Regions from separate parts of the Mesorhizobium opportunistum WSM2075 genome, predicted to be linked through region 1. Evidence: predicted binding sites of a transcription regulator. Region 1 holds the regulator's gene; each other region holds the start of a gene.
The links. The regulator LexA, encoded in region 1, represses DNA repair genes until DNA is damaged. The targets are predictions, from matches to a motif close to TGTTCNNNNTGTGTTCNG.
Positions count from the first base shown of each region.

Region 2: the regulator LexA is predicted to act here: its motif matches at 5,445-5,462, upstream of dinB (DNA polymerase IV).
Region 3: the regulator LexA is predicted to act here: its motif matches at 7,569-7,586, upstream of MESOP_RS06680 (helicase-related protein).

Region 1 is NC_015675.1:4,389,869-4,399,538, forward strand. It holds gene gltA (citrate synthase) at 1-1,298, opposite strand, end outside; gene gltX (glutamate--tRNA ligase) at 1,484-2,908, opposite strand; gene MESOP_RS21150 (ComEC/Rec2 family competence protein) at 3,010-5,463, shown strand; gene lexA (transcriptional repressor LexA) at 5,457-6,209, opposite strand; gene MESOP_RS21160 (pyridoxal-phosphate dependent enzyme) at 6,585-7,559, opposite strand; gene MESOP_RS21165 (GntR family transcriptional regulator) at 7,556-8,353, opposite strand; gene MESOP_RS21170 (ABC transporter substrate-binding protein) at 8,480-9,466, shown strand; gene MESOP_RS21175 (ABC transporter ATP-binding protein) at 9,524-9,670, shown strand, end outside.
Region 2 is NC_015675.1:3,407,506-3,417,175, forward strand. It holds gene MESOP_RS16345 (SDR family oxidoreductase) at 1-4, opposite strand, end outside; gene MESOP_RS16350 (MurR/RpiR family transcriptional regulator) at 83-970, opposite strand; gene MESOP_RS16355 (Gfo/Idh/MocA family protein) at 1,311-2,498, shown strand; gene MESOP_RS16360 (NUDIX hydrolase) at 2,528-2,998, opposite strand; gene MESOP_RS16365 (sterol desaturase family protein) at 3,181-3,714, shown strand; gene MESOP_RS32995 (excalibur calcium-binding domain-containing protein) at 3,832-4,194, shown strand; gene dinB (DNA polymerase IV) at 4,166-5,413, opposite strand; gene MESOP_RS16380 (winged helix-turn-helix transcriptional regulator) at 5,562-5,978, opposite strand; gene MESOP_RS16385 (NmrA family NAD(P)-binding protein) at 6,096-6,971, shown strand; gene MESOP_RS16390 (dihydrofolate reductase family protein) at 7,009-7,596, shown strand; gene MESOP_RS16395 (SDR family oxidoreductase) at 7,708-8,589, shown strand; gene MESOP_RS16400 (alpha/beta hydrolase) at 8,697-9,638, shown strand; gene MESOP_RS16405 (dihydrofolate reductase family protein) at 9,641-9,670, shown strand, end outside.
Region 3 is NC_015675.1:1,399,814-1,409,483, reverse strand. It holds gene MESOP_RS06710 (patatin-like phospholipase family protein) at 409-1,539, opposite strand; gene MESOP_RS06705 (citrate synthase/methylcitrate synthase) at 1,749-2,837, opposite strand; gene MESOP_RS06700 (citrate synthase) at 2,927-4,069, shown strand; gene phaR (polyhydroxyalkanoate synthesis repressor PhaR) at 4,089-4,697, opposite strand; gene MESOP_RS06690 (acetyl-CoA C-acetyltransferase) at 4,994-6,172, shown strand; gene phbB (acetoacetyl-CoA reductase) at 6,301-7,026, shown strand; gene MESOP_RS06680 (helicase-related protein) at 7,754-9,670, shown strand, end outside.

The DNA.
Region 1 (9,670 bases):
TCCGGCGCACCGGTATAGAGCTGGCGCGGGCGGCCGATCTTCTGGCGCGGATCTTCGATCATTTCCTTCCACTGCGCGATCCAGCCGACGGTGCGGGCAACCGCGAACAGCACGGTGAACATGGTGGTGGGGAAGCCCAGCGCCTTCAGCGTGATGCCGGAGTAGAAGTCGACGTTCGGGTAGAGCTTCTTCTCGATGAAGTAGGAATCGGTCAGCGCGATCTTTTCCAGCTCCATGGCGATGTCGAGCAGCGGATCGTCCTTGATGCCGAGTTCACCCAGAACCTCATGCGCCGTCTTCTGCATGATCTTGGCGCGCGGATCGTAGTTCTTGTAGACGCGGTGGCCAAAGCCCATCAACCGGAACGGGTCGTCCTTGTCCTTGGCGCGGGCGATGAATTCCGGGATGTGATCGACATGGCCGATCTCGCCCAGCATGTTGAGCGCCGCTTCGTTGGCGCCGCCATGGGCCGGGCCCCACAGGCAAGCGATGCCGGCGGCGATGCAGGCGAACGGGTTGGCGCCCGACGAGCCGGCGAGACGGACCGTCGAGGTCGAGGCGTTCTGCTCGTGATCGGCATGCAGGATGAAGATGCGCTCCATGGCGCGTGCCAGCACCGGGTTGATCTTGTATTCCTCGCACGGCACGGCGAAGCACATGTGCAGGAAGTTGGCCGCGAAACCGAGATCGTTCTTCGGGTAAATGAAGGGCTGGCCGATGTGGTACTTGTAGGCCATGGCCGCGATCGTCGGCATCTTGGCGATCAGCCGCATGGAGGCAACCATGCGCTGGTACGGGTCGGAGATGTCGGTGGAGTCGTGATAGAAGGCCGACAGCGCGCCGACCACGCCGCACATCACCGCCATCGGGTGCGCGTCGCGGCGGAAGCCAGTGAAGAAGCGAGACATCTGCTCGTGCACCATGGTGTGGCGCGTTACACGGTAATCGAAATCGTCCTTCTGCGCCTTGGTCGGCAGTTCGCCGTAGAGCAGGAGATAGCAGACTTCGAGGAAATCGCCGTGTTCGGCCAACTGGTCGATCGGATAGCCGCGGTGCAGGAGAATGCCGGCATCGCCATCGATGAAGGTGATCTCCGACTCGCAGCTCGCCGTCGAGGTGAAGCCGGGATCGTAAGTGAAGGCACCGGTGGTGCTGTAGAGCGAAGCGATGTCGATGACGTCGGGCCCGACGGAGCCGCTTCGCACCTTGAACTCATGAGTCTTGCCGCCGAATTCCAGCTTTGCCGTGGCCTCTTGGGTCTTGCCGCCAAATTCCAGTTTTGTCGCAGCTTCGGTCATTGCAAACTCCTTCTCGTTTCCTCATGCCGGCAAAGGCAAATTTCTGCAAAGCGACACGTCGAAATCACCGCAATGCGCGTATTCGCCACCGCATTTCAGGAGGGTGCGTGCCAGATTGGGCCAGGGCCTAATGTTGCACTGCGAAACCCGCCTTTCAATGCCAATCTTCTTGGGCCAGTTTGCTCCTAATCGATTTGATCGGCTATGCGCGCCAGGCTCTCCTCGCGCCCCAGGACGGCAAGCACGTCGAACACGCCTGGCGAGGTACTTTTGCCCGTCAGGGCGGCCCGCAGAGGCTGCGCCACGGCGCCAAGCTTGTGACCACCGGCCAGTGCGTAGTCGCGGATCGCGGCCTCCGCGGCCGCGGCCGTCCAGTCGCCCGACAGCGCGTTCAAAGCTTCGTGAGCGCCGCGCAGGATCTTGCGGGCATCGTCATTGAGCAGGAGTGCCGCCTTGTCGTCGATCGGCAGCGGCCGCGTGGCAAACAGAAAGGCGGCGCCGTCGACGAGCTCGACCAGCGTCTTGGCGCGCTCCTTCAGGCCGGGCAGCGCTGCCAGCAGCTGCGCCTTGTTGCGGTCGTCGAGGCGCGCGGCCATCGCCGGGCCGCCCTCAAGATAGGGCAAAGTGGCGATAAAGATGTCCAAGAGTTCGGCATCGGCCATGCGCCGCATATGGGCGCCGTTGATCGCCTCCAGCTTGGCGAAATCGAAACGGGCCGCGCCCTTGTTGACGTCGCCTATGTCGAACCAGGACACCATGTCCTTGATCGACATGATCTCGTCGTCGCCGTGGCTCCAGCCCAGGCGCGCCAGGTAGTTGAGCAGCGCCTCCGGCAGGTAGCCCATGGCGCGGTAGGCCTCGACGCCAAGCGCGCCATGCCGCTTCGACAGCTTGGCACCGTCGGCGCCATGGATCAGCGGGATGTGCGACATCGACGGCACATCCCAACCCATGGCGTTGTAGATCACGGTCTGGCGGGCGGCATTGGTCAGGTGATCGTCGCCACGGATGATGTGGGTGATGCCCATGTCGTGATCGTCGACGACGACGGCATGCATGTAGGTCGGGTTGCCATCGGAGCGCAGGATGATGAAGTCGTCGAGATCCTTGTTGGGGAAGCGCACCTCGCCCTGCACGCGGTCGTGCACCACGGTCTCGCCCTCGGTCGGCGCCTTGACACGGATGGCGCCCTTGACGCCGGGCGGGGCTTCGGACGGATCACGATCGCGCCACTGGCCATTGTAGCGCGGCGGCAGGCCCTTGGCGCGCGCTGCCTCGCGCATCGCCTCGAGTTCGGCGGGGGTCTCGTAGCTGTAATAAGCCTTGCCCAGGCGCACCAGCTCCTCGGCCACCTCGCGGTGTCGCGGCGCGCGCTCGAACTGCGAAACCGCCTCGCCATCCCAGCCCAGACCGAGCCACGTGAGGCCGTCCAGGATCGCGGCCGTCGCCGCCTCGGTCGAACGCTCGCGATCGGTGTCCTCGATGCGCAGCAGCATCGTGCCGGCAGTATGCTTTGCATACAGCCAGTTGAACAGCGCCGTGCGCGCGCCGCCGATGTGCAGGTAGCCGGTGGGCGAGGGGGCAAAACGGGTGACGACCTTGTCGGACATGGAACTCTCGGGAAGCGTCTGAGGCGGGTGTGGCTGCGCGGACTTTCGCGCGTCGCGCGTTCATGTAGCATAGGGCGTCAGGGGTGCAAGGGGCAGACCCGATGGCTGGACGAAGCCGGGGCTCGGATCAGGGCGAGGACGCAGTTGTCGGCGTCAGCGAGCGGTCCCTGTTTGCGATGCCGCTGCCGGCCTCGCTGCCGACGCAATCGCCTCTCGTGCCGGGTTCAGGCAAGCAGTCGCTACCGGATATCCCCGCCCCAGTTTCGTCGCCGGCCGGCAGGATCGTGCGTGTGCGTCGGCAACTCGGCCGGCTGTCATTGCCGCGCCTGCGCAACGGCATCACTGCGGCGGCGGAGCTGGAGCTTGACCGCGGCATTGGCTTCCTGCTGGTGCCGGTTTGCCTTGCAATCGGCGCGATCGGCTATTTTTCGCTGACGGTCGAACCGGACTTCGCCAGGCCTGTCGCGGTGGTCGTCCTCATGGGCTTCCTGGCGATTGTCTCGCGCTCGTGGCCGAAAACCCATCTGTTCCTGATGGCGGCATTGCTGTGCGCGCTTGGCTTGCTCGCCGCCAAGGTCGAGACGTGGCGCACGGGAACCCGGATGCTGGGCTCGGAAATCTCGACGCAACTGAGCGGCCGCGTGGTCTCGATCGAAGAGATGGAGACCGGCCGCATCCGGCTGACCATCGACGTGACATCGACCGCTCGGCCGAAACTGCGCTACGCGCCGGAAAGGGTCCGGCTTTCGGCACGCAAGATACCGCCGGAAATGACCGCCGGCTCCCTAATCACGGGCTACGCCAAACTGTTGCCGCCAACCGGTCCGGTGCGGCCGGAGAGCTACGATTTCTCCTTCGACAGCTATTTCGCCGGCATTGGCGGCAGCGGGTTCTTTCTCGGCAATCCAAAAGTCGTTGCGGCCGATGACGGTGGCATGCCGCTGTCGGCCCGCCTTTCCTCAGGGATAGAAAACGCCCGCGAAGCCATCGCCGACCATATCAGGGGCAGCGTCGGCGGCGCCGAAGGCGAGATCGCGGCGGCGCTGATCGTCGGCGTGCGCGCCGGCATCCCCGACGAAATCAACGAAGCGATGCGGCGCACCGGCATCTATCACATCATCTCCATTTCGGGACTGCACATGGCGCTGGTCGCCGGAACCATCATGGGGCTGCTGCGCGGCGCCTTCGCGCTGTTCCCGGACTTTTCCGCGCGCCGGCCGGTGAAGAAATACGCGGCCGCGGCCGCACTTTTGTCGATCGCCGCCTATCTCGTCATCTCCGGCGTCGTCGTCGCCGCCGAGCGCAGCTTCATCATGCTGGCGGTGATGCTGATTGCCGTCCTGTTCGATCGCGCGGCTCTGACCATGCGCAATCTGGCGATCTCGGCGATCGCCGTCATCCTGGTTTCCCCGCATGAGGTGGTCGGCCCGAGCTTCCAGATGTCGTTCGCCGCGACCGCGGCCCTGGTCGGCGCCTATGCCGGCTGGGCGGATCACCGGGCGGGAAAAACGAGGCCACCGCCGCCGAAGCGATCCTTGCCCGGTTTCCTGACCCGAAAATTCCTGCTGGCGACAGGCGGATTGGCCATGACCTCGATTATCGCCGGCAGCGCCACGGCGCTGTTTGCCATCTGGCATTTCCAGCGGGTGTCGCCGCTCAGCCTGTTCGCCAATCTGGCCGTCATGCCGATCGTGTCGGTGGTGATGTTCCTGGCCGTTGCCAGCGCGCTGCTGATGCCGTTCGGACTGGATGCGCCATCCCTTTACCTGATGGGCAAGGGCCTGACCGCGATGATCGCCATTTCGGCGTGGATATCAGAACGCTCTCCGGTCGATGCGGTCGGGCTCATCTCACAGCAATCCGTGCTGCTGGTGACGATTGCCCTGGTCATCGCGACGATGGCGACGACGTGGCTGCGGCTTGCAGCGCTTCCATTCGCGCTCGCCGGCTTGCTGGCGGTGTCCGACACGCGCACGCCGGATGTGCTGGTCTCGGAAGACGCGCGGCTGGTCGCGCTGCCGATCGGCGGTGGCGAACTCGCGGTCAGCCGGGCCCGGCCGAACGAATTCACGGTCGACAACTGGAAACGCGCGCTGACGTCCGAAACCATCATCCCGCCAGAGATGTTCGACAAGGCGGATGGACAATTCGATATTGCCGATGCCGTCAATCTCCCGCCGGGAGCGCCGTTCTATTGCACAGACGGTGTCTGTCTCGCCAGGCACCCGTCCGGTGCGATCATAGCGCATGTCGAAGACCGCAAGGATACCTGGAAGGCCTGTGGCTTCGCCGACCTGATCATCGTCAATGACGCGACAGCCTACGATGCCTGCCACAATCCGCTGGTTCTCGTCGTTACCAAACGGCAGCTCGCCCGCAAGGGCAGTGCGGCCATCTTCTTCGACCGCCAATCGGCCACCGGTCCGCCAACCATCAGCTTCGCGGTGGACAGCCCGTATCGGCCCTGGCACGCGCAGCGAAAGTTTTCGCGCGAGGCGAGAGGCCTGGAGCCCTATCGCAAACCTGACAAGCCAAGTGCCGTGCCGGCTCAGTAGCGCCTGATCAGCCCAACCAGCTTGCCCTGCACCTTGACCCTGTCCGGCCCGAAGATGCGCGTCTCGTAGGCCGGATTGGCGGCTTCAAGCGCAATCGAAGCACCCTTGCGGCGGAACCGCTTCAGGGTCGCTTCCTCCTCGTCGACCAGCGCCACGACGATCTCGCCCGGGCTCGCCGTATCGGCGTTGCGGATAATGACCGTGTCGCCATCGAAGATGCCGGCCTCGATCATCGAGTCGCCCTTGACTTCCAGCGCATAGTGCTCGCCGCCCATGATCATGTCCGGCGGCACCGAGATGGTATGCGTCTGATGCTGGATGGCATCGATGGGCACACCGGCGGCGATGCGACCCATGACCGGGATGGACACCGCTGGAACCGCATCGTCGTCGTTGCCAGCAGCGGCAAAGCGCGACGGTGCCGGCTTGATCTGGCGGCCGAGGCTGCCCTGACCGAGACCGCCTTGGCCGAGACTCCCCTGGATGACGCTTGGCGAGAACTTCTTTGCCGCGTTGAGGCCCGGCGCGATCGAATCCGGCAGCCGCAGCACTTCCAGCGCACGCGCCCGGTTGGGCAGCCGGCGAATGAAGCCGCGTTCCTCCAGCGCCGTGATCAAGCGATGGATCCCTGATTTGGAGGCGAGGTCGAGCGCCTCTTTCATCTCGTCGAAGGAGGGCGGAATACCGCTTTCCTTGAGCCGTTCATGAATGAACATCAAGAGTTCATGTTGCTTGCGTGTCAGCATGGCGGCCCCCAAGGCATCTGGACAAGGGTTTTGATCCAGAATGGTTCTGATCCAGAATCGAAAAACAAACCCAGAACAAACACTATCTGTTCCAGTTGTGTTCTGCAACCGTTTAAAGTTTAGTGAATTTGGTAAGAGAGCCGAAATCATTTGCGGCCCGGACAGGCCGGAAATCGGGGTTTTTCGCCCGTTGCCGCCCGTCGCCCGCATTGAAATGTTTGGTTAATAGCCTGTGGCCTGTCTTGCGACATGGCTCGGCATCAGCCGACGGCAGAGCCCGTCGAGGCCGATTTCGGCGCTTGCGATCGGCTTGCCTGCCGTGAACGAAACGAAATCAAAACGCCAACAATCGCCGGTTCGGAAGCAGGTACGGGATCAGGCTGGCGGGATCGCACCGGCCAGCACCTGCGCATAGAATTCCGCATCGATATTGCCGCCGGAGATGACGCAGACGACGTTGCCGGTCGCCCGCTCACTGCTGAGAGCCGCGGCCAGCGAGGCGGCGCCCGCGCCCTCGGCGACGACCTTGGCCTTCGAGAACAGGAGCCGCATGGCCTCCGTCACCTGTTGCAGGCTGACGGCGATGGCACCGTCGATGAGCTGGTTCGCCAACGGCCATAGCTCGGGGATCAGGGAGGGACCGCCAATGCTCTTGATGAAGGAGGGCCGTGTCTCGATCTCGACAATACGTCCGGCCGCCAGTGCGGCGGTGACCGGCGCCGCGTTCTCGTCCTCGACGGCAAAGACCCTCGCCTGCGGACGAAGGGCCTTGAGCGCACTTGCAACGCCGGTCGTCATGCCGCCGCCGCCATATGGCGTCAGCACGAAATCGACCTCCGGCAGATCCTCGACAATCTCGAGGCCGATGGTGCCGTTGCCAGCCAACACCGCCTGATCGGTGACGGGATTGATGAGAAGTTCGTCAATGTCGGGCCGCTCGATCGCGGTGATGTAGCGCCACCAGGTCTCGTGGGAGACAAAGCGCACCTCGCCGCCAAGACGGCGGACACCGTCGATCTTGGTCTGCGGCGCGCCGGCATACATGTAGGCGGCCATCGGAACGCCAAGAGCCCGTGCCGCCCAGGCCAACCCATAGGCCATGTTGCCCGAACTGACGGTCGCAACACCGTGCCTGAGTTCATCGGCGTCACGACAAAGCAAGGTATTGAGCGCCGGCCTGAGCTTGAAGGCGCCGATCGGCGACAGGGTCTCGAGCTTGAGGAATATCCGCTGGTCGGCACGGCCAAGATCGAGGCGCAGCAGCGGGGTGCGCGGCAGCCAGGCGGCCAGCCGATCGCGGGCTTCGGCAATCTCGTCAAGCGTCGGACGATGCGGAGGTGCCGAGATCATCCGGCAACCGCTTTCAAGCTGCCGGCGCGCGCGACGTCCTTGTTCGCGTCGCCGTCCTCGCTGTGGACATAGACGTGCAGCGTATAACCGATGTGGGCCGTCATCAGCGCTTTTGCCCGCTCGACGTCGCGGTCCAGGGCGGCTTCCATGATCGCCGTGTGGTGCTCGATCGCCATCGCCTCGCGCAGCGCGTTCATGGCCTCTTCGTAGCCGTCCTTGAGGCCGGCCGCCGCCCGCAATGTCGGCGCCAGCCCAAGAAAGCGATGGTGCCGGCGCAGCTGGTCCGAGATCGTCGAGCGAAACCGCAACAGCCAGCTGGATGTCGCAGCGCTCAGCAGCGCGGCATGAAAAGCCTCGTGGTTCTCGTCCCACTGGTCGACGGCGGCATCCGATGGGTCGTCCACCGCGGTCTTGCAGCGGGCGAGCCGGTAGTGCGCGGTGACAACCGCGTCTTCCCACTCCCGGCCGCCTTTCTCCATCGATTCCTGGAAGAGCGGTATCTCGACGACCATCCTCGCGCGCGCCAGATCCTCAAGTTCGGCCCGGGATACGGGGGCGACCGCGAAGCCGCGATTGCTGATGGCGGTGACCAGGCGTTCGGCTTCGAGGCGCGACAATGCTTCGCGCAGCGGCGTCCAGCCAACTCCATAGATGCCGCGCAGGGCGCTGAGCTTGAGCGGGGCGCCCGGCATGAGACGGGTGGTGAGGATATCGCGCCGCAGAAGCTGGTAGGCGGCTTCCGTCTTGGTGGAGTTCTTCTGGTCCTGCATCGCGATCCATTCGTTCTCTGCCATTGGAGAAATTATATATGATGATTGGTGATGGCAAGAATTATATATAATGTTTGACATGCGCCGATGGACTGACCATGATCGCTGGAGGTGCCCCGAGGCGGCGCTGATCAAATCTGGGAGGAAATGATGTTGAAGTCGAAATCCGCATGGCTGTCGGGATTGGCTCTGGCAGGCGCATTGATGGTCAGCGCCGGGAGCGCCGCGGCCGATCAGATCCGTATCGGCATCGCCAATTTCGGCGAGCATCCGCAATTGAACGCCGCCATAGCCGGCTTCAAGAAGGCGCTGACGGACAATGGCTTCGTCGAGGGCAAGGACGTCGTCTACACAGAGAGCCATACTAATTTCGATGCATCGCTGGTGCCGCAGATGATCGCCAAGCTGCAGGCCGAGCAGCCCAAGCTGATCTACACCATCACCACGCCGGTCTCGCAGATCGCCAAGAAGGCGCTCGCCGGCTCCGGCATTCCGATCGTCTTTGCCGCGGTCACCGACCCGGTGGCGGCCAAGCTGGTGCCGTCGTGGGACGCAGGCGACGAAGGCATGACCGGCGCCACCGATCTGCAGGACGTCGCCGCGGTGATGGCCTTCACCAAGAAGCTTCTGCCGAACGCCAAGCGTTTCGGCGTGCCTTACAATCCGGGCGAGGCCAACGACGTTGCCCTGATCGAGAAGATCAAGGCGGCGGCGCCCGCTGCCGGCTTCGAAGTCGTGGAAGTCGGTATCGACAACGTCAATGACATCCAGCAGCGCATCGCATCGCTCGCCGGCAAGGCCGACGTGATCTACGGCCCGACCTCGAACCTGATCCAGCCGGCGATCGCCGCCGTCTCCGCGGCCGCCCGCCAGGCCGGCATCCCTGTCGTCAACGCCGACGACAGCGCGGTCCGCAACGGCACCGTACCGGCGAGCTTCGCGGTCAATTACACGCAGGTCGGCGTCAACGCCGGCAACATCGCCGCCGAGATCCTCAAGGGCAAGGATCCGAAGACGATCGCGCCGTCGCGCCCGGCCTACAAGGACCACATGGCAACGATTTCCCGCAAGGCGATGGCCGCGTTCGGCATCGAGATACCGGCTTCGATGGCCGATTGCGGCTGCATCGTCGACTGATATCGGGACTGAAGGGTGACGGCAGGGGCGCCGTCACCCTCAGGTCAGGGAGGAACGATGCTCGAGATCCGATCCGCGCGCAAAGTATTCTACAGGGGCCAGGCCGACGAGAAGATCGCGCTGGACGGCCTCAGCCTGTCATTGGCGACTGGCGAGTTCGGCATCGTCATCGGCTCCAACGGAGCCGGCAAGAGCAGCATGCTC
Region 2 (9,670 bases), 980 kb from region 1:
CCATTCCTCCTCCCGGAACAAAGTTTCTATTTTCTGAAATATGGAACGGCAATTCCCGATAGTCAAATGTGCCAGCGGGGCCTCATGGGCCGCGGCGCGCGGCGACCCCTTGGACCAGTGCCATGCCGACCGCCAATGAGGCCGCCAGCGAGCGAAAGCCGGCGAAGTCGGATTCCACCACTTCCAGCCAGCTGTCCGACAGCCGGATCAACGGGCTGAAGGTGCTGTCGGTGATGGTGACGATGCGGGCCTTGCGCTCATGCGCCACCGCGACGAGGTCCGGGGTGATGGAATTGTAGGGGCTGAACGAGACGGCCAGCACCGCGTCGCGCGCGCCGATGCAGCCGACCTGGTCGAGTGCCAAGGAGCCGACATTGTCGACCAGCACATTGCGCACGCCCTGCTGCGACAAGGTCAGCGATAGATAGGTGGTGACAGGGAAGGCGCGCTTGGAGCCGATGACGTAGATGAGGTCGGCGCCAGCCAGCAGCGCCACCATCTTTTCGAAACTCTCGACGTCGAAGCCGGCCTCGACGCGGCCAAGCGAGGCCTGCGAGGCGCCAACCATGCCATGCAGGAAATGCAGATTGGCATTGGCCTCCGTCTTTTCCTGGCCACGCCCTTCCGGCCATGATCCCTTGACGTGGTCCTTGAACAGGCCCTGGAAATCGGAAAAACCGGAGTAACCGAAGATCTGGGCAAAGCGCACCAGCGTCGAGGGCTGCACGCCTGCCTGGGCGGCCACCTGCGCGATGGTGCCGAGCGCGACGTCGCTCGGATGCTGCCACAGGAAGATCGCCACCTGGCGCAGCCGTTTGGGAAAATGCACCGTGCCCGACGACAGCACCGCGCGCAGTTCCTCATAGGTCCGCGGCTGGATGTAGCCCAGTGCTGCCAGCGAGCGCCCGCGCTTGCGCGTCGCCGCCTCGTCGGTACTGGATCTTCCGGATTGTTTGCGTGCCCCGCTCATGTTTTCAGGCTAGCGCGATACGATCGTTTTACAATATGGAAATTGGAAATGGCGTTCGACGGTGAGTCTGGAGAGTGATGCTAGCGGTCAAAGGTGGCGCTCTACGGCGCCCCCCTCTGTCCTGCCGGACATCTCCCCCTCAAGTGGGGAGATTGGACGTCATCTCTGCTTTCGCCAGTCGCCAGCGTTGCAAGAAAGGCGCCGCAGTCGACGCTGACAATCTCCCCCCTGGAGGGGAGATGTCCGGCAGGACAGAGGGGGGCGCCATAGAACTCGACGGTGGGTGCTGGCGCGATATCGGGCCTCAGCCCTTGAATCAGTCTGCTCGGAGGAGACAAACATGGTCTACGCAACATCGGACGGGTCGGCGGGCAAGCGCCTGCGGGTTGGCATGGTCGGCGGCGGCCGCAATGCCTTCATCGGCGCGGTGCACCGGCTCGCCATGCGCCTTGACGACCAGATCGCGCTGGTCGCCGGCGCGCTGTCGTCCGATCCGGAGAACGCCGCCGCCTCTGCCGCCGAGATCGGCATCGCGCCGGAGCGCAGCTATGCGGACTACCATGCCATGGCCAAGGCCGAGGCGGCGCGGCCGGATGGCATAGAGGCCGTCGTCATCGTCACGCCCAACCATCTGCACGCGCCGATCGCCGCTGCCTTCCTCGAAGCCGGCATCGACGTGATCTGCGACAAGCCGCTATCGACGACGCTAGATGACGCCGAGGCGCTGGTGGCCTTGGCGAAGGCGAAGAAGCGCCGCTTCGTCGTCACGCTGAACAACACCGGCTACGCCATGGTGCGCCAGGCGCGCGAGATGGTGGCGGCGGGCGAGCTTGGCCGGATCGTGTCGGTGCACGGCGCCTATATCCAGGACTGGCTGACGAAGCCGATCGACGCCGAGGGCCAGAAGCAGGCGGAATGGCGCACCGATCCGGCGCGGGCAGGGCAGTCGGCGGTGCTGGCGGACATCGGCGTGCATGCCTTCAATCTGGCGAGCTATACCTCGGGTTGCGAGGCCGAGACGGTGTCGGCCGATCTGTTCACCGCCGTGCCGGGGCGCCGGCTCGACGACAATGCGCATGTGCTGGTGCGCTGGACCGGCGGGGCGCGCGGCACGATCCTGGCCAGCCAGACGTCACCCGGCCACTACAATGACCTCTCCGTGCGCATCTATGGCGACAGAGCCGGGCTCGAATGGTCTGGAAGCCGGCCGGAGGAATTGCGCTTCTCCAGATATGGCGAGGAAACCCGCACGCTGGTGCGCGGCGGCCATGGCTCGACCGAGGAAAGCCGGCGCGTGTCGCGCATGCCGGCGGCGCATCCGGAAGGCTATATCGAGGCCTTCGCCAATTTCTACCGCGATGCAGCCGACATCATCCGCGCCCACCGCTCGGGTGGGGTGGTCGATGCGGCACGCGCGGCGCAGGTGCCTGACGTGGTCGATGGCGCGCGCGGGGTGAAATTCGTCGCCGCGGCGGTGGAATCGAACGCGGCGGGTGGAGCGTGGACGGCGGCGCGGTTCGAGGAATGACAGTCGATCTCCCCCCTTGAGGGGGGAGATCACTGGATTCGCAGCTGCTTCGCCAGATCCGATAGCATCGGACGCTGCCCGACAAGCATCTTTACCTCGGCCTCAGGCAGGCTGAACCAGCCCGCTCTGTCGACCTCCGGGAATTCCTTCATCGATCCCGACCGCGGCGGCCATTCCATGGTGAAGCTGTTGCTCTTGATCGCCGCCACGTCGATCTCCGCCCTGGCCTCCACCGACCAGGCGCTGACGATCTTGCCGCCCGGTTGCTTGTAATCGCCGAGGCGCGTGAAAAGGCCGTCGACCTTGATGCCGATTTCTTCCTCGGTTTCGCGTTGTGCCGCCACAAGCTCGTCCTCATTCTCGTCGACAAGGCCTTTCGGGATCGACCAGGCGCCATCGTCCTTCTTCGCCCAGAACGGGCCGCCGGGATGAACCAGCAGCACGCGGACATCGCCATCGCTTCGACGATAGATCAGCAGGCCGGCACTGCGTTTTGCCATTTTGCGTGTCCATTCGTGGCGCCGGTACGAGGTGGCCAATTGCCAGCCGATCATGGGTGCCGACCCTTGCATCGGCAAATTGCGACGCTATGTCAAACACGCCCGCATTGCACCTCATGTGCGAGTCCGGCAATCTGAAGTATCACTTTGGGGCGGCGTCGAAGGTCAGGTAAGGCGTCCGAATGCAACTGGGTCTGATCGGCTACTACAGCGACTTCGTGGTCTATCCGCTGGTGATCGCCATATTGGGAATAGCCGGGTTGATCGAGGCCGGCGAGGAGAGTGCGCCGGAGTGGATCGGTACGGTCATCTTCTGTCTCGGCCTGTGGACGCTGGTCGAATACGTCCTGCACCGCTTTGTCCTTCATCACATCCCCTACATCAGGGACCTGCACGACCGTCATCATGTCGAGGAGCGCAGTTCGGTGGGTACGCCAACCTGGCTCAGTCTGGGTGTGCATGCGCTGGTCGCCTTCCTGCCGGTGTGGATGGCCTTCGGTTTCGCGACCGCGAGCGCGGTCAGTTGCGGCCTGATGCTGGGCTATCTCTGGTACATCAGCATCCACCACATGATCCATCACTGGCATCCCAGACATCCCAGTTATCTCTACACGCTCAAGCGCCGCCACGCAGTGCATCATCACATCGACGATACCGCCAATTTCGGCGTGACGTCGATATTCTGGGATCGGGTTTTCGGTACGGCGCAGCTCTGAGGGCCGGGGCGTATCTCGATCCCGGCAGGTCCGGCGTCATTGTCATGGCGGCCGGCCCGAGATAGCCTGCCCCGAGATAGCCTGCATTGATGTGCTGGGACCGGGGGCGTGCCGGGAATGCTTCTGCCATTCTTGTATTGGCCTGCATATCATCGCCTTGGCAGGCTGAAATGGGTTGCTCTTTTCGCGCCGTTCATCCTGTTGTCCGGCTACATCGCCTATGGCTTTGTCGGCATCCAGCTCGACTCACCGCTCACCGCCCTCAGGCACTTTGCCGCGTTCCCGAACTGTGCAGCGGCTCGCGCCGTCGGTCTTGCCCCCGCGCGCAAGGGGCAGCCCGGCTATTGGCCGACGCACGATGCCGACAAAGACGGCATCGCTTGCGAGCCTTGGCACGGGGAAAGCGCCAGCGGCGTCAAGGTGCATCGCTATTGGCAGCGGCAGGTAGTTCTCACAGTTCCTTTTCCGCCAGCTCCCTGAATTCGTCGGGCACCGAGCGCGCCGCTTCGAGCGCCACCGTGCCGTAGCCGACGGCCTGTTTGCCGAAGCGCTCGCGGATTTTGTCGATGGCGCGGTCGGCGCCGAAGCGCGCCAGGCCTTTCGCAGTACCCGGCCGATGCTTTTCGTCGGCAAGGCCGAGCGGCAGTTCGAGCTGCAGCTCGGAACTTTCCCAGAGGTGCGAGACCGAGATCGCCAGCAGCGAGATCGTTCTTTCGTGCGGATTGTCGGCGAGCACGCCGCGCACCAGATCGCCTGCGATTTCGGCCAGCATCGTGGTCGCCGAGATCGGCTGGTCGAGCGTGATCGAGCGGGTGACGGCGCTGAGATCGGCAAAGCGCACACGCACGGTCACCGTGCGGCCGGGCCGCGCCTTGGCGCGCAGCCGGCTGGCGACGCGGTCGGCAAGGTGCAGCAAAGTGGGCACGATGACCTGCGCCACGGCTGGCTTGCGGCCAAGTGCCGACTGCGCGCCGGCCGAGTGCGCGCGGCGCTTCGTCTCCAGCTTTCTCGGGTCGCGGTTCCACGACAAGGCCGAGAGCTTTTCGCCGGCGGCGGGACCGAGTAGCCGCGTCAGCGCGCCGCTGTGCGTCCTGGCCAGCTGGCCTATGGTCTCGACGCCGATTTCGGCCAGCCGCGCCCTGGTCGCCAGGCCGACGCCCCACATCAGGCCGACCGGCAAATCGTGCAGGAAGGCAAGCTCGGTGCCGGGATCGACCACCACCAGCCCATCGGGCTTGGCGACCTGCGAGGCGATCTTGGCCAGATGCTTGGTGCGTGCGACGCCGATCGAGATCGGCAGGCCGAGTTCGGCCCGCACACGGCGGCGGATGGTCGCGGCGATCTCTTGCGGTTGCCCGAACAGGTGCGTGCAGCCGGCGACATCGGCGAAGGCCTCGTCGATGGAAATGCGCTCGACCAGCGGCGTGAAATCGTCGAGCACCTTGATCGCCGCGTCGCCAAGCCGCTGGTAGTGGCTGAAATTGCCGCCGACGAAGATCAGTTGCGGGCAGAGCTCGCGCGCCTTGCGCCCGGGCATGCCGCCGCGCACGCCGAAGGCACGCGCCTCATAGGAGGCGGCGAGCACGACGCCGCCGCCGACCGCGATCGGCTTGCCGCGCAGCGACGGGTCGAGCAACTGCTCGACCGAGGCATAGAACGCATCGAGATCGGCATGCAGGATGGTGGCTGTCGTTTCCATCCCGACCGCTCATCCACAGTTGCTGATAGATGCGAACACATAGAGAACAAATCATGTACGGCTGTCAAGCCGCGGCGTAGCTTAATCTACCTCCCTGGCCGCAGCCGAGGCTGGCAACTCATTTCCCATGGGAAGACTGGGTATCCGCCTAAACGATATGCTCCACCCGTAGCGCCGCCTTCATCCGTTCCAGCGCCGGCTCGCCGCCGGCCGCCAACTCGTCGGCGATGCGGGCGAGATGATCGTCGGCCTTGCGGTGCCTGCTGCCCCAGGCGCCGAGCGTGGCCAGCACCGGCAACAGGTCGACGCCGGCCTCGGTCAGCCGGTAGATCGCCTTCAGCCCATGGGTCGGGTCATCGCTGCGGGTGAGGATGCCTTCTTCCTGGAGCGTCTGCAGCCGCTCGGCCAGCGTGCGTGAGGAGATGCCTTCGTCGGATTGCAGGAACTCGCGAAAGTGCTTTTTCCCAGCGAAGATCAGATCGCGGACGATGAGCAGGGTCCAGCGGTCGCCGAGCAGTTCCAGCGACAGGTTGATCGGGCAGCCGGATTTTTCACGGGTCGACATCTATGGTTCCGTTTTTAAATCACTTTACTATTGACATCATTCTGTGCATGCGTCAAATGGTTCCAAAAGTAAATCATTCTGTTGCCATAGTGGCTCGTTTTCGCAGAGGAGGACGACATGCAAGCAATCGAGAGCAACGTCGCACCAAGGACCGTCGTGGTTGTCGGCGCCACCAGTGAGGTCGGCAAGGAGGTCGCTTCCGTGCTGGCCGCGCAGGGGCACAAAGTGCGCGGCGTGGCGCGCAGCCTGGGCGTTGCGCTTGACGACGCCGACGCTCTGGCATCCGCCTTCTCCGGTGCCGACAGCGCCTATGTGATGATCCCCTTCGACGTCACCGCGCCGGATCTGCATCGCTTCGAGGATGAGGTCGGCGAGCGGCTGGCAGCGGCGATCACGCATTCAGGCATGCGCCGTGTCGTGCTGCTCAGCGGCCTCAATGCTCATCTCAAAAAGGGAACTTCGCTGGGTGCCGCGATGATGGAGGAGCGGCTCGAAGCGCTCGGCCTCGACGAGCTGGTGTTCCTGCGCGCCTCGTTCTTCATGGAGAATTTTGCCAAGGGCCTGGGCTTTGTCCAGCAAGCCGCTTCCGGCGTCTTCGCCACGCCGTTCCGCGGCGACCTGCCAATGCCGCTCATTGCCGCCCGCGATGTCGGGCAGCGCGCCGCCGCCTTGCTGGGCGCTGGCCGGTTCCCGGCCGAGCGGGTCGTCGAACTGCATGGCGGCGGCCACTATACTTTTGAACAAGCCACCGCGATCCTCGGCAAGGCGATCGGCAGGCAAGTCACCTATCATGCCGTGCCCTTCGCCGATGCCCGCGAAGGCATGGTCGCCAACGGCCTGTCGGCGAGCTTTGCCGATGCGCTCGGCGAAACGGCGGCGAGCTTCAACAAGGGCGATCGCTGGGCGCTGGAGGCACCGTCGGTCAGCAACACCACGCCGACCACTTTCGAGAGCTGGGCGCACGCTTTCGCCCGCTCGCAAAGCGCTGCCTGATCCTTCCCATCCAGAATCCGGAAACGAGGCGAACGCCATGAAAAAGCTGATCCTTCAGATGCAGATGTCGGTCGACGGCTATGTCGGCGCCAATGAGGATCATCGATGGCAGCTTTGGGAGTGGGGCGACGACAATGGCTGGGATGAGGAGCTGAAGCGCGACTTCAACATCGTCTTCGCCGGCATCGACACCATCCTGCTCAGCCGCAAGATGGCCGAGGAGGGGTACCTGACCCACTGGGGCAATGCGGCGAAGAAATATCCGGCCGATCCGTTCTACGCCTTCGCCCAGCGTATCGTCGAAGCACGCAAGGTGGTGCCGAGCGACAGGCTGAAAACCTCGCGGTGGGAACGCACGACGGTGGTGAGCGGCGACCTGCCGCGCGAAGTCAAGGCACTGAAGGTGGGCGAGGGCGGCGACATCGCCGTCTTCGGCGGCGCCGGCTTCGCCTCCGCGCTGATCGCGGCGGGACTGGTCGACGAGTTCCAGCTGTTCGTCAACCCGGCGGTGCTGGGCGCCGGCCGCCGCATCTTCGACCAGGGCGGCTTCCGGAAGCTTCGGCTGCTCGGTTCGAAGGCCTATGCATGCGGCATGGTGGTCAACCGCTATGCGCCGGGCGGCTGAGCCTCGCATCGATAAAAAGACGTTTGGGCAGAATCCTTTGCCCTGGTCTCTTCGTCTTCAAGCTGCGGTCGCCGGCATGGCAGCCGCGGCAATCAAGACGGAGAAAAGCTGATGATCCTGGTGACGGGTGCCACGGGCTTGAACGGAAAAGCGATCGTGCGCGAGTTCGCGCGGCAGAAGCATGCGGTGCGGGCGCTGGTCCGCGATCGGAACCGGGCATTTGCTGCAGGACTGGGCGATCTGGCCGGCGTCGACCTGGTCGAGGGCGACATGCGCCGGGCGGAAACGCTTGGCGCTGCGCTCGACGGCGTCGATCGCGTGCTGATGATTTCGACCGCGGGCGACGACATGACCGAGACGCAGTGTTGTTTCATCGATGCCTGCAGAACGGCCGGCGTCGGGCATGTGGTGAAGTTCTCCGGCAGGGAGTCCAACATCGGCTACGACGCGACGAAGTTCCGGTTCACGCGCATGCATGAGGAGGTCGAGCGCTATCTGGAAGCGGCCGGCATGGCGTGGACGCATCTGCGCCCCAGTCAGTTCATGCAGGTCTATCTGCGCGACGCGCCGACCATCGCCGCCGAGGGCGCCTTCTATCTCGCGCTCGGCGACACCGAGCTGTCGCCGGTCGATGTCGAGGACATCGCCAAAGTGGCCTTCCGGCTGCTGCGCGATGGCGGCCATGCAGGCGAGAGCCTCGACATGACCGGCCCCGAGGCGCTGACGATGACCGAGATCGCCGCGCGAATATCGCAGGCGATCGGCAGGCCAGTCCGCTATGTCGACATCAGTCCGGAACAGCGGCGGCGCAACCTGCTGGCCGCCGGCATTCCGGCCGGTTTCGCCGATGCGCTGGACGAGCAACTGGCTGAGCGGCGGCGGCGGCCGAAATCGCGGGTGCATCTGGTGACGCATGAAATGTTCGGCGTCCAGCCGACGCCGTTCGTCGAGTTCGCCCGGCGCCATGCGGCGGCGTTTGGCGGCGTGGCCTGAGCGCGCTCCCAAAAGAGCGAGCGCTGCGACGTATCCTTTTTGGCCGCTCGTCCGTCCTTGGCTTTGGAAGATCGCGGGACCCGCGATCCATAACCCCGGAGGCTATCATGGCGAGCACTGAGAGTGAGGCAAACAGGAACCATTACGCGGCGTTCGTCGCCAATGCCGGCAAGCTGACCAGCCCGCAGGCGATCATCGACTTCAACGACACTCACTGGACGGCGCTGACCGGCGAACCGGGCGGCGTCGACTATATCGAGGTGGATGCCGGCGGCGTGCCGGCGCTATGGATCGTGCCGAAGGGCGCCGACGCGGAGCGGGCGCTGTTTTACGCGCATGGCGGCGGCTTCGTCGGCGGCTCGATCTACACGCACCGCAAGCTGGTCGGCCATCTCGCCAAGGCGATCGGTTGCCGAGCGCTGGTCTATGACTATCCACTGGCGCACCAGGCAAAGCATCCGGGCCAGCTCGAAGCGGCGATGACCGCCTGGAACTGGCTTGCCGACCAGGGCTTCGACCCGGGCCGGATCGTGATCGCCGGCGATTCCTGCGGCGCTGTGCTGAGCTATGGCGTCCTGCAGCGGCTGCGTGCGCAGGGGAGGCCGCTGCCCGTCGCCACCCTGATCATCTCCGGCTGGTTCGACATGGCGCTGACCGCCGCCAGCTACGAGACCAACCGCGACAAGGACCCCGCCTTCGCCAAGGCCGGCGTCGACTGGCTGGTGGCCAATTTCATCGGCGATGCCGACCGGCGCGATCCCGAGGTCAGCCCGCTCTATGCCGATCTCTCCGGCTTTCCGCCTGTCTACCTCCAGGCCGGCGCCGACGAGACGCTGGTCGACGAAAGCCGGATGTTCGCCGAACGCGCCGGCCAAGCCAGCGTCGAGACGCGGCTCGATGTCTTTGACGACATGCTGCACTCCTTCCAGATGATGGCGGGCCGAGCGCCCGAAGCCGATGACGCGATCGCCCGCCTCGCCGCCTGGGTGCGGCCGAAGCTTGGGCTGCCGGATGCCGTTGATGTTGCCGCCGGCGCGAAGGCGGCCTGATCATGCGCCGGCTGATCGTGTCCAGCTTCGTC
Region 3 (9,670 bases), 3.0 Mb from region 1:
CATTGGAATACTGATGAAATTGCCAGGAATGTTATTCCGATTAAGATTGCCAAAGACCAGTCCGCGGGCATCGAACCTGGCGTCGAAAGTGCCTGTGCGTCCAACACCGGAGGGTGCTGGACCTGCCATTCGTGACGCATCCCCCAACGCCCTGTGCGTGCAGCAATGCCGGTCATTGTCCATGCGACGCGCAACGACGATGCCGACCATTCCGCTCGCCGGTTTCCGGCAATATCGTGCGACAGCGCAAGGCATTGCCGGAAGGTCGGTGGCAGCAGGCGTCAGCATGATGATGCGTTGTTCACACGCATTGGTTGCCGGTACGGGTTGTCGCTCTGTCCGAAATCCATAGATGCCGAAAGCCCTCGCTGATGCAGATCGGCCACTGCTCTTCGGCAACAGACGGGCTCAGGCCCGACGGCGCTCCGCCTCCGGGTTCTTGCGCGCGGCCAGGAATTCCTTCACCCGCCGGCCGGGTGCGGGACCGCGCACCGGCTTGAAACCGTCATCGAGTTCGCCGGAAAGATCGAGCGTCGCCCGTTTGCCGACGGCGTCGTAATTCTCCTCAAGCCAGTCGCTGGCGGCGGTGCGTCCGAGATCGCGCAGATAGGTCAGGAATGCCCATTCGGCATTGACCTTCGATGACGCCGACAGATCCTTGAACGCCTCGTCGGCATCGATGCGATGCATGCGGATGTCGCGATATTCGCCATGCGGCAGCCGGCCGGCGGCGATCAGTTCCTTGACGAAGGCGATCGAGCGGAATTCGCGCAGCAGCCCGGCGTTGAAGGTGATCTCGTCGATGCGGTTCTGGATCTCGTTGGCGCTCCTGGGCGTTCCCTCCCGCACCACTGGATTGATCTGAACCAGAAGCACATCCTCGGTCGCCGCCGTCTTGAAGAACGGATAGAGCGCCGGGTTGCCGCCATAGCCGCCATCCCAGTAGGGCACGCCCTTGATCTCGACGGCACGGAACAGTTGCGGCAGGCAGGCCGACGCCATCACCGTGTCGAGGTCGATCTCGCCATCGGAGAACACCCGCAGCTGCCCGGTCTCGACATTGGTGGCGGAGATGAACAGTTCCATCGACTTGCAGGCATGGACATTCTTGAAATCGATCTCCTGCTGAACCACGTCGCGCAGCGGATTGAGGCCAAGCGGGTTGGCGACATAGGGCGAGAACACCCGCGACATGGTGTCGAAGAAGACATAGCCCGGCGTGTTCTCGATCGACCAGTTGCCCCAGGCGACATCCCATGGCATGCGCTGCACCGGACTGAACCGGCCCTTCGCCGCCACCGCGTGCCAGAAATCATCGAGCTTTTGTCGCGCGCCGTCGACCCCGCCGCGCACAAATCCGTCGGCCAGTGCCACCGCGTTCATGGCCCCGGCGCTGGTGCCGGACACGGCCGAAATCTCCAACCGTCCGTCCTCCAGCAGCCGGTCGAGCACGCCCCAGGAAAAGGCGCCATGCGAGCCGCCTCCCTGAAGGGCGATGTTGATCTTCTTCTTTTCCTCCGCCTTGCCGTTCTTCGTCATGGCGTTCCTGTCACCTCGGTGCCCGACCCATCCGGTCCGGGAATCGGAGCGGCAGGGTCACGGCAGGCTATGTTGCGGTGCAGCATATAAGGGCGGACCAAGGCAAGAACACGAACACGGTCGCGTGATCACATGAAATTTCGGTCATGGGCAAAGCCTCTCCGCCTTGAGACGAAGAGGCTTTGTTCCGTCGAGGCCGGCTTGCAGTGTCAGGCGACGAGGTCCGGCACCGGCCCGACATAGCGCGATTGCGGTCGGATCAGCCGGCCGGTCGTTTGCTGCTCACGCGCATGCGCGATCCAGCCAGCGACACGCCCGGCCGCGAAGACATTGCTGAAGGCTTGGGCGGGGAAACCCGCCGCCTCCAGCACGAGCGCGGTGTAGAACTCGACATTGGTCTGCAGCGAGCGCTGCGGCTTGGCGAGCCGAAGCACATCGAGTGCCGTTTGCTCGACCTTTTCGGCGAAGGCCAGCCGGCGGCCGGTCTCGCCCTCGCCGCCAATCTGCCGCACGACGGCCTTCAGCACGTCGGCGCGCGGATCGCGCACGCGGTAGATGCGATGGCCGAACCCCATGATCCGCCTATCATGCGCGATCTCGTCGCGCAGCCAGCCGGCCGCGTCGCCATGCGCCTGGATGGCATCGAGCATCTCGATCACCGGGCCGGGCGCGCCGCCATGCAGCGGTCCCTTGAGCGCGCCGAGGCCGGCCAGCACCGATGAGGTCAGCCCAGCCAGTGTCGAGGCGACGACGCGGGTGGCGAAGGTGGAGGCATTGAGGCCGTGGTCGCAGACCGTCACCAGATAGGTATCCAGCGCCTTTGCCAATGTCGGCGGCGGGGCGGAACCTCTGAGCATCCTCAACATGTCGGCGGCATGGTCGGCCTTGCCGTCCGGCGCAACCGGCTGCTCGCCGCGCTGCAGGCGCAGCAAGGCCGGCGTCAGCACCGCTGGCGCCGCGATCAGCCGCAGGGCATCCGCCAGCGTTTCGCCGTCCGGTAATAAGGCCATTCCGGCGCGCATGGCACTGTAGACGTCGAGCGGCGCCAGCAGCACCAGCGAAGGCTGGAGCCGATCGAACACCTCGACGCGTGCCTCGCCCAGGCTCGCCGCCAGTTCGGCATCGCCGGGCAGGTCGTCGAAGAAACCGTCCAGCAGCAGGCGGACCACCTGCGGATAGGTCCATCGTCCCGCCAATTCCGGCAAGGAATGGCCGCGGATCGTCAGGCGGCCGCCCAGGCCATCCACGTCCGACAGGATTGTTTCGGCCGCCACCACGTCATCGAGCCCATTCGCCATAGCTGTCTCCTTGAAGCTTTTGCGCATGGGAGATAAGGATGGGCGACACAGGCATCAATCTTGATCAACAGAATCAATATCAGGTTCACATGTCCGAATGGTTGTCACGGGAAGAGGCGCTGGAACGGCTCAAGGTGCGGCCGCAGACGCTCTACGCCTATGTCAGCCGCGGGCGCATCGGCATGCGGCCCGACCGTGCCGATCCGCGCCGCAGCCAGTACCGCGCCGACGATGTGGCGGCGCTGGCGACGCGAAGGGCGCGCGGACGCAGCCCCTCGGCCATCGCCGAAAGCGCCATCGCCTGGGGCGAGCCGTCGATCGCAACGTCGATCTCGACCGTTTGGCACGGCAGGCTCGTCTATCGGGGACGGGACGCCGTTGCGCTCTGCGAACATGCCACGCTGGAGGAAACCGCCGCCCTGCTTTGGGCCCGGCCAGAACCGGTGAGTTTCGAAGCGCAGGCGTCGGATGCCTCCGGCCAGCTTGGCCAGGCCCCGGCCTTCGCGCACCTTGCCACGCTTGCCGGCCAGGGGCGGCCCTCGCTTGGACGCAGTGCCGCCTCGCTCTGCGCCGATGCCGCGCGCGCTATCGGCGTGCTGGCCAGCGCCATCGGTGCCTCGCCGGGATCCGACCCGGTGCATCGGCGATTGGCCCGGGGCTGGTCGGTGGATGATGGCGGTGCGGAAGCAATCCGGCGCGCCCTTGTGCTGCTCGCCGACCACGAACTCAACGCATCGACCTTTGCAGCCCGCGTCGCGGCCTCGACCGGAGCCTCGCCTGCTGCTTGCCTGCTGGCGGGCCTGGCAACGCTTTCCGGCCCCCGGCACGGTGGCGCCAGCGAAGCGGTGATGCAACTCGCCGACGATGCGGCACGGCACGGCGCCGATGCCACGATCCGGCGCTGGCTCGGCCACGACCGGCCGCTGCCGGGCTTCGGCCATCAGCTTTATCCCGAGGGCGATCCTCGCGCCACAGCACTCTTGGCGGCCATCGACGACACAGACGAGACATTGCGATCGCTGGAAACCGCCGCCATGGCCGCGACCGGCGCTCCAGCGAATATCGATTTTGCCCTGGCCGTGCTGACGCGCAGCCTTGGCTTGCCCCGCGACGCACCGTTCCATTTGTTCGCGCTCGGACGCAGCGTCGGCTGGGCCGCGCATGTGGTCGAACAGATCGTGAGCGGCAGCATCATCAGGCCGCGCGGCCGCTATGAGGGATTGCTGCCGTAGATTGCGTGAATGACAGCGCTCACGACATCGTGTCGAGCTTGCGCTGCATGGCCGCGATCTGGTCCTTGAGCTGCTGCAGGTCGTCGGGCTTCTCCGGCGCTTCCTTCCTGGCCGGCTCGGCGGGAGCCGCGGCAGGCGCCGAGCCCGCAGGCGGGAACGGCGTGAACAGCCGCATCGCGTTCTGGAACATTTCCATGTTGCGGCGCGTCTGTTCTTCCAGCGCCTTGATCGGCGTCGCCATCTTCATCACGTCGAGCGGCGACTTGCCGATGGCGCCTTTCATCTGCTCGCGGAAGCGCTCCTGCTCCTTGGAAAAGGCGATCATCGACTGTTCGAGGAAGCTCGGCACGATCATCTGCATCTGGTCGCCATAGAAGGCGATCAGCTGGCGCAGGAACGGGATCGGCAGCATATTCTGCCCGTCCTTGTTCTCCAGTTCGAAGATGATCTGGGTCAGCACCGGATGCGTGATGTCGTCGCCGGTCTTGGCGTCCTGGACGGTGAACTCCTCGCCCTTCTTGACCATCTCGGCCAGATCCTCGAGCGTCACATAGGTGCTCGTCCCCGTATTGTAGAGGCGGCGATTGGCGTATTTCTTGATAACAATCGGATCGTCTTTTGCGGCCATCTGCATCCTCCCCGGACACCGGCGCGCCTGAGTAAGCGGCCGGTAACGATTGCGCCTTTTTAAAGGATATGCGCAAAAGCCTCACAATTCCAAGCAGTTTGTGCAGTGCGGGATCATATAATGCTGCATAGCAGGCAAAATATGTTGCGCAGCAGCGCCCGCCCTGCCGGCACGGCGATGCGCGGCCTGCTTGCGGCGCATGGGCGCCATACCCATTTCCGGTTTGACTTGGGGTTGGGAAAGGGCAAGAAAAGTCCTCAACGGCAGAACAACACCCATGAAGTCTGGAGAAGAAAATGTCCGCTTCCATCGTCATTGCCAGCGCCGCGCGGACCGCGGTCGGCTCCTTCAACGGCGCCTTTGCCGCCACCCCGGCGCATGAGCTCGGCGCCGTCGTCGTCAAGGAATTGCTGGCCCGTGCCGGTGTCGAAGCGGCCGAGGTCGACGAGGTCATCCTCGGTCAGGTGCTGACCGCGGCTCAAGGCCAGAATCCCGCCCGCCAGGCCTCGATCATGGCCGGCCTGCCCAAGGAGACCACCGCTTGGGGCCTCAACCAGGTTTGCGGCTCGGGCCTGCGCGCCATCGCGCTCGGCATGCAGCAGATCGCCACCGGCGACGCCAAGGTGATCGTCGCCGGCGGCCAGGAATCGATGTCGATGTCGCCGCACGCCCAGCACCTGCGCGCCGGCGTCAAGATGGGCGACTACAAGATGATCGACACCATGATCAAGGACGGGCTGTGGGATGCCTTCAACGGCTATCACATGGGCAACACCGCCGAGAACGTCGCCCGCCAGTTCCAGATCACCCGTGAAGACCAGGACCATTTCGCGCTCGCCTCGCAGAACAAGGCCGAGGCCGCGCAGAAGGCCGGCAAATTCAAGGACGAGATCGTCGCCTTCACCATCAAGGGCAAGAAGGGCGACACCATTGTCGACCAGGATGAGTATATCCGCCACGGCGCGACGCTCGATGCCATGACCAAGCTGAGACCGGCCTTCGACAAGGACGGCACGGTGACCGCCGCCAACGCGTCCGGCATCAATGACGGAGCCGCCGGAGCGCTGCTGATGAGCGAGGCGGAAGCCGCCAGGCGCGGCATCACCCCGCTGGCGCGCATCGCGTCCTGGGCAACGGCCGGCGTCGATCCGGCGATCATGGGCACCGGACCCATTCCCGCCTCGCGCAAGGCCTTGGAAAAGGCCGGCTGGTCGGTCGGCGATCTCGACCTCGTCGAGGCCAACGAGGCATTTGCCGCGCAGGCCTGCGCCGTCAACAAGGACATGGGCTGGGATCCCTCGATCGTCAACGTCAATGGCGGCGCCATCGCCATCGGCCACCCGATCGGTGCGTCCGGCGCCCGCGTCTTCAACACGCTGGTCTTCGAGATGCGCCGCCGTGGCGCCAAGAAGGGCCTGGCCACCCTGTGCATCGGCGGCGGCATGGGCGTCGCCATGTGCGTGGAAGCGCTCTAAGAAAGAGAAGTGAATAGCGAATAGGGAGCAGCCAATAGGGAAGAATGGCGTCAGCGCGACAGGACATTTGATCCCTACTCGCTATTCGCTACTCCCTATTCGCTCTCCCGACCAAAGGGAGGGAGCGCATGACCAAGGTTGCAATCGTCACGGGGGGATCGCGCGGCATCGGCGCCGCGATTTCGATCGCTCTGAAGGCCGCAGGCTATTCCGTTGCCGCGAACTATGCCGGCAACGACGAGGCGGCGGCGAAGTTCAAGGCCGAGACCGGCATTCCGGTCTACAAATGGTCGGTCGCCGACTATGATGCCTGTGCCGTCGGCATCAGGCAGGTCGAGGCCGATCTCGGCCCGGTCTCGGTGCTGGTCAACAATGCCGGCATCACCCGCGACGCCATGTTCCACAAACTGACGCGCGAGCAGTGGAAAGAGGTCATCGACACCAATCTGTCCGGTGTTTTCAACATGACGCACCCGCTGTGGAGCGGCATGCGCGACCGCAAGTTCGGCCGCGTCATCACCATCTCCTCGATCAATGGCCAGAAGGGCCAGGCCGGTCAGGTCAATTATTCGGCAGCCAAGGCCGGCGACATCGGTTTCAGCAAGGCCCTTGCTCAGGAGGGGGCTCGCGCGGGCATCACCGTCAACGTCATCTGCCCCGGCTATATCGCCACCGAGATGGTCAAGGCGATCGACGAGAAGGTGCTCAACGAGCGCATCATCCCGCAGATCCCCGTCGGCCGCCTCGGCGAACCGGAAGAGATCGCGCGCTGCGTCGTCTTCCTCGCTTCGCAGGATGCCGGCTTCATCACTGGCTCGACGCTCACTGCGAACGGCGGTCAGTATTTCGCCTGAGGCGATGGTTTCAGCGAGACAAGCTGGGACAACGAGAAACTGGGCGGACCGGGAAACCGCTCCGTTTTTTCGTTGATATGCTGATCGCAGCAGAATGCCTCGTTCCAGCGCGATGATCCAATCCGGCACGCAAAGGTTAATGGCCGCAGCGGTATCTGTGCAAAACCGGTCGCCAGACCTGTGGATTCTCGGTGGATAAGCTGTTCACAACACAAGATATTGGGAGAACAAAAGGGGAAAATATCGTTGGCGCTGTTTTGTCGCCGATTCGTTCCGGCTTTGAGCGGAAGTTAACATTAACGGCCTGAAATCTTCTGCAATGCTTTAACGGTCAATTCAGAAAGATTAACAATTTCATAATCTTGGGCGAGGCGGATCGGGCCACCTTCCTCATTTGCCGGCAAAGATTAACGATGGGGGCCACCTAGCATAAAACGGGCCAGTTCAACGATTCAGCATGTGGTGAGACTCATCGTCACAAAATCCATATGTAGCCGTGAACAAAAGCTGAATCTGACGGAGTCAGCGATTCGTCGCTGATTCGTTCCAGACTCGTTCCAACTCTTAATCCGCCACCGATCGGGAGCTTGACAAACGCGCCTTCGAACCGACGGCGGAACATTCCGCTTTCGCTTCGCGCCCGAAATCCCTATGTGTCGCCTGTCATACGCGCCGTCCAGGGCACGCTCCCGACAATGAGAGGCCAGAAAGCCCTATTTCCGAGCCGATGAACATCCAGCCGAAACACACCGAGCCGCTGATCCTGTCGGGCCGCGACGTGACCGCCGTGCTTGGGCCGACCAACACCGGCAAGACCCATCTCGCCATCGAGCGCATGGTGGCGCACGAGACCGGCATCATCGGCCTGCCGCTCCGGCTGCTGGCGCGGGAGGTCTACACCCGCGTTTGCGAAAAGGTCGGAGCCCACAAGGTGGCGCTGATCACCGGCGAGGAGAAGATCCAGCCGAAAGGCGCGAAATATTCCGTCTGCACCGTCGAGGCCATGCCGCGCGAGACCGATGCCGCCTTCGTCGCCATAGATGAGGTGCAACTGGCCGGCGATCTCGAGCGTGGCCACATCTTCACCGATCGCATCCTGCATCTGCGCGGCCGCCAGGAGACATTGCTCTTGGGTGCGGCCACCATGCATGGCATCTTGCAGCGGCTGCTGAAGGGCGTTTCCGTTGTGACCCGGCCGCGGCTGTCGCATCTCGCCTATGCCGGCTCCAAGAAGCTGACCCGGCTGCCGCGTCGCACCGCGATCGTCGCCTTCTCCGCCGATGAGGTCTATGCCATCGCCGAGTTGATCCGCCGCCAGCAGGGTGGTGCCGCCGTCGTGCTCGGCGCGCTGTCGCCGCGCACCCGCAACGCGCAGGTGGCGCTGTTCCAGTCGGGCGATGTCGACTATCTCGTCGCCACCGATGCCATCGGCATGGGTCTCAACCTCGATCTCGACCATGTCGCCTTTGCCCAGAACCGCAAGTTCGACGGCTACCAGTACCGCAATCTGACGGCGGCCGAGCTTGGCCAGATCGCCGGCCGCGCCGGCCGGCATCTGCGCGACGGCACCTTTGGCGTCACCGGCCAGGTCGATCCGCTCGACGAAGAGCTGGTCAAGAAGATCGAGGGCCACGACTTCGATCCGGTGAAGGTGCTGCAGTGGCGCACCGCGCGTTTCGACTTCGCCAGCCTCGACGCGCTGAAGCGCTCGATCGAGACCAACGCTCCGGTCGAGGGTTTGACGCGCGCGCTGCCGGCGGTCGACGCACAGGCGCTCGAATATCTGTCGCGCGACGGCGACATCCGCGCGCTGGCCACCGATGCCAGGCGCGTGGCGCTGCTGTGGGAAGCCTGCGCACTCCCCGACTACCGCAAGATCGCCCCGGCCCAGCATGCCGACCTCATCGCCTCGATCTACATGGACCTTGCCCGGCACGGCCATGTCGACGAGAATTACATGGCCGAGCAGGTGCGCCGCGCCGACACCACCGAGGGCGACATCGACACGCTGTCGCACCGCATTGCCCAGATCCGCACCTGGACATTCGTGTCGAACCGGCCAGGCTGGCTGGCCGATCAGGCACACTGGCAGGAAAAGACGCGCGAAATCGAAGACAGATTGTCGGATGCGCTGCATGAGCGGTTGACGAAACGCTTCGTAGACCGCAGGACTTCCGTCCTCATGCGGCGCCTTAGAGAAAATACCATGCCTGAAGCCGAAATCAGTCCTACCGGAACCGTCCTTGTCGAAGGCCATCATGTCGGCGAGCTGCAAGGGTTCCGCTTCACAGCCGACCAGACGGCCGGCGGCGAAGACGCCAAGGCCGTGCGCACGGCCGCGCAAAAGGCGCTGGCCGCCGAATTCGAGGCACGCGCCGAACGCTTCGGCGCCTGCGCCAATGGCGACCTTGCGCTTGGTTCGGACGGCACGCTGCGCTGGATCGGCGCACCGATCGGCACGCTGGTTTCAGGCGAGGACGCACTGAAGCCGCGCCTGGTGCTGCTGGCCGACGAACAGTTGACCGGCCCGGCGCGCGACAAGGTCGCCGCGCGTGCCGAACGCTTCGTCAATTTCCAGATCGAAACGCTGCTGAAGCCACTGGTCGACCTGAAGAATGCCGACCAGATTTCCGGCATCGGCCGT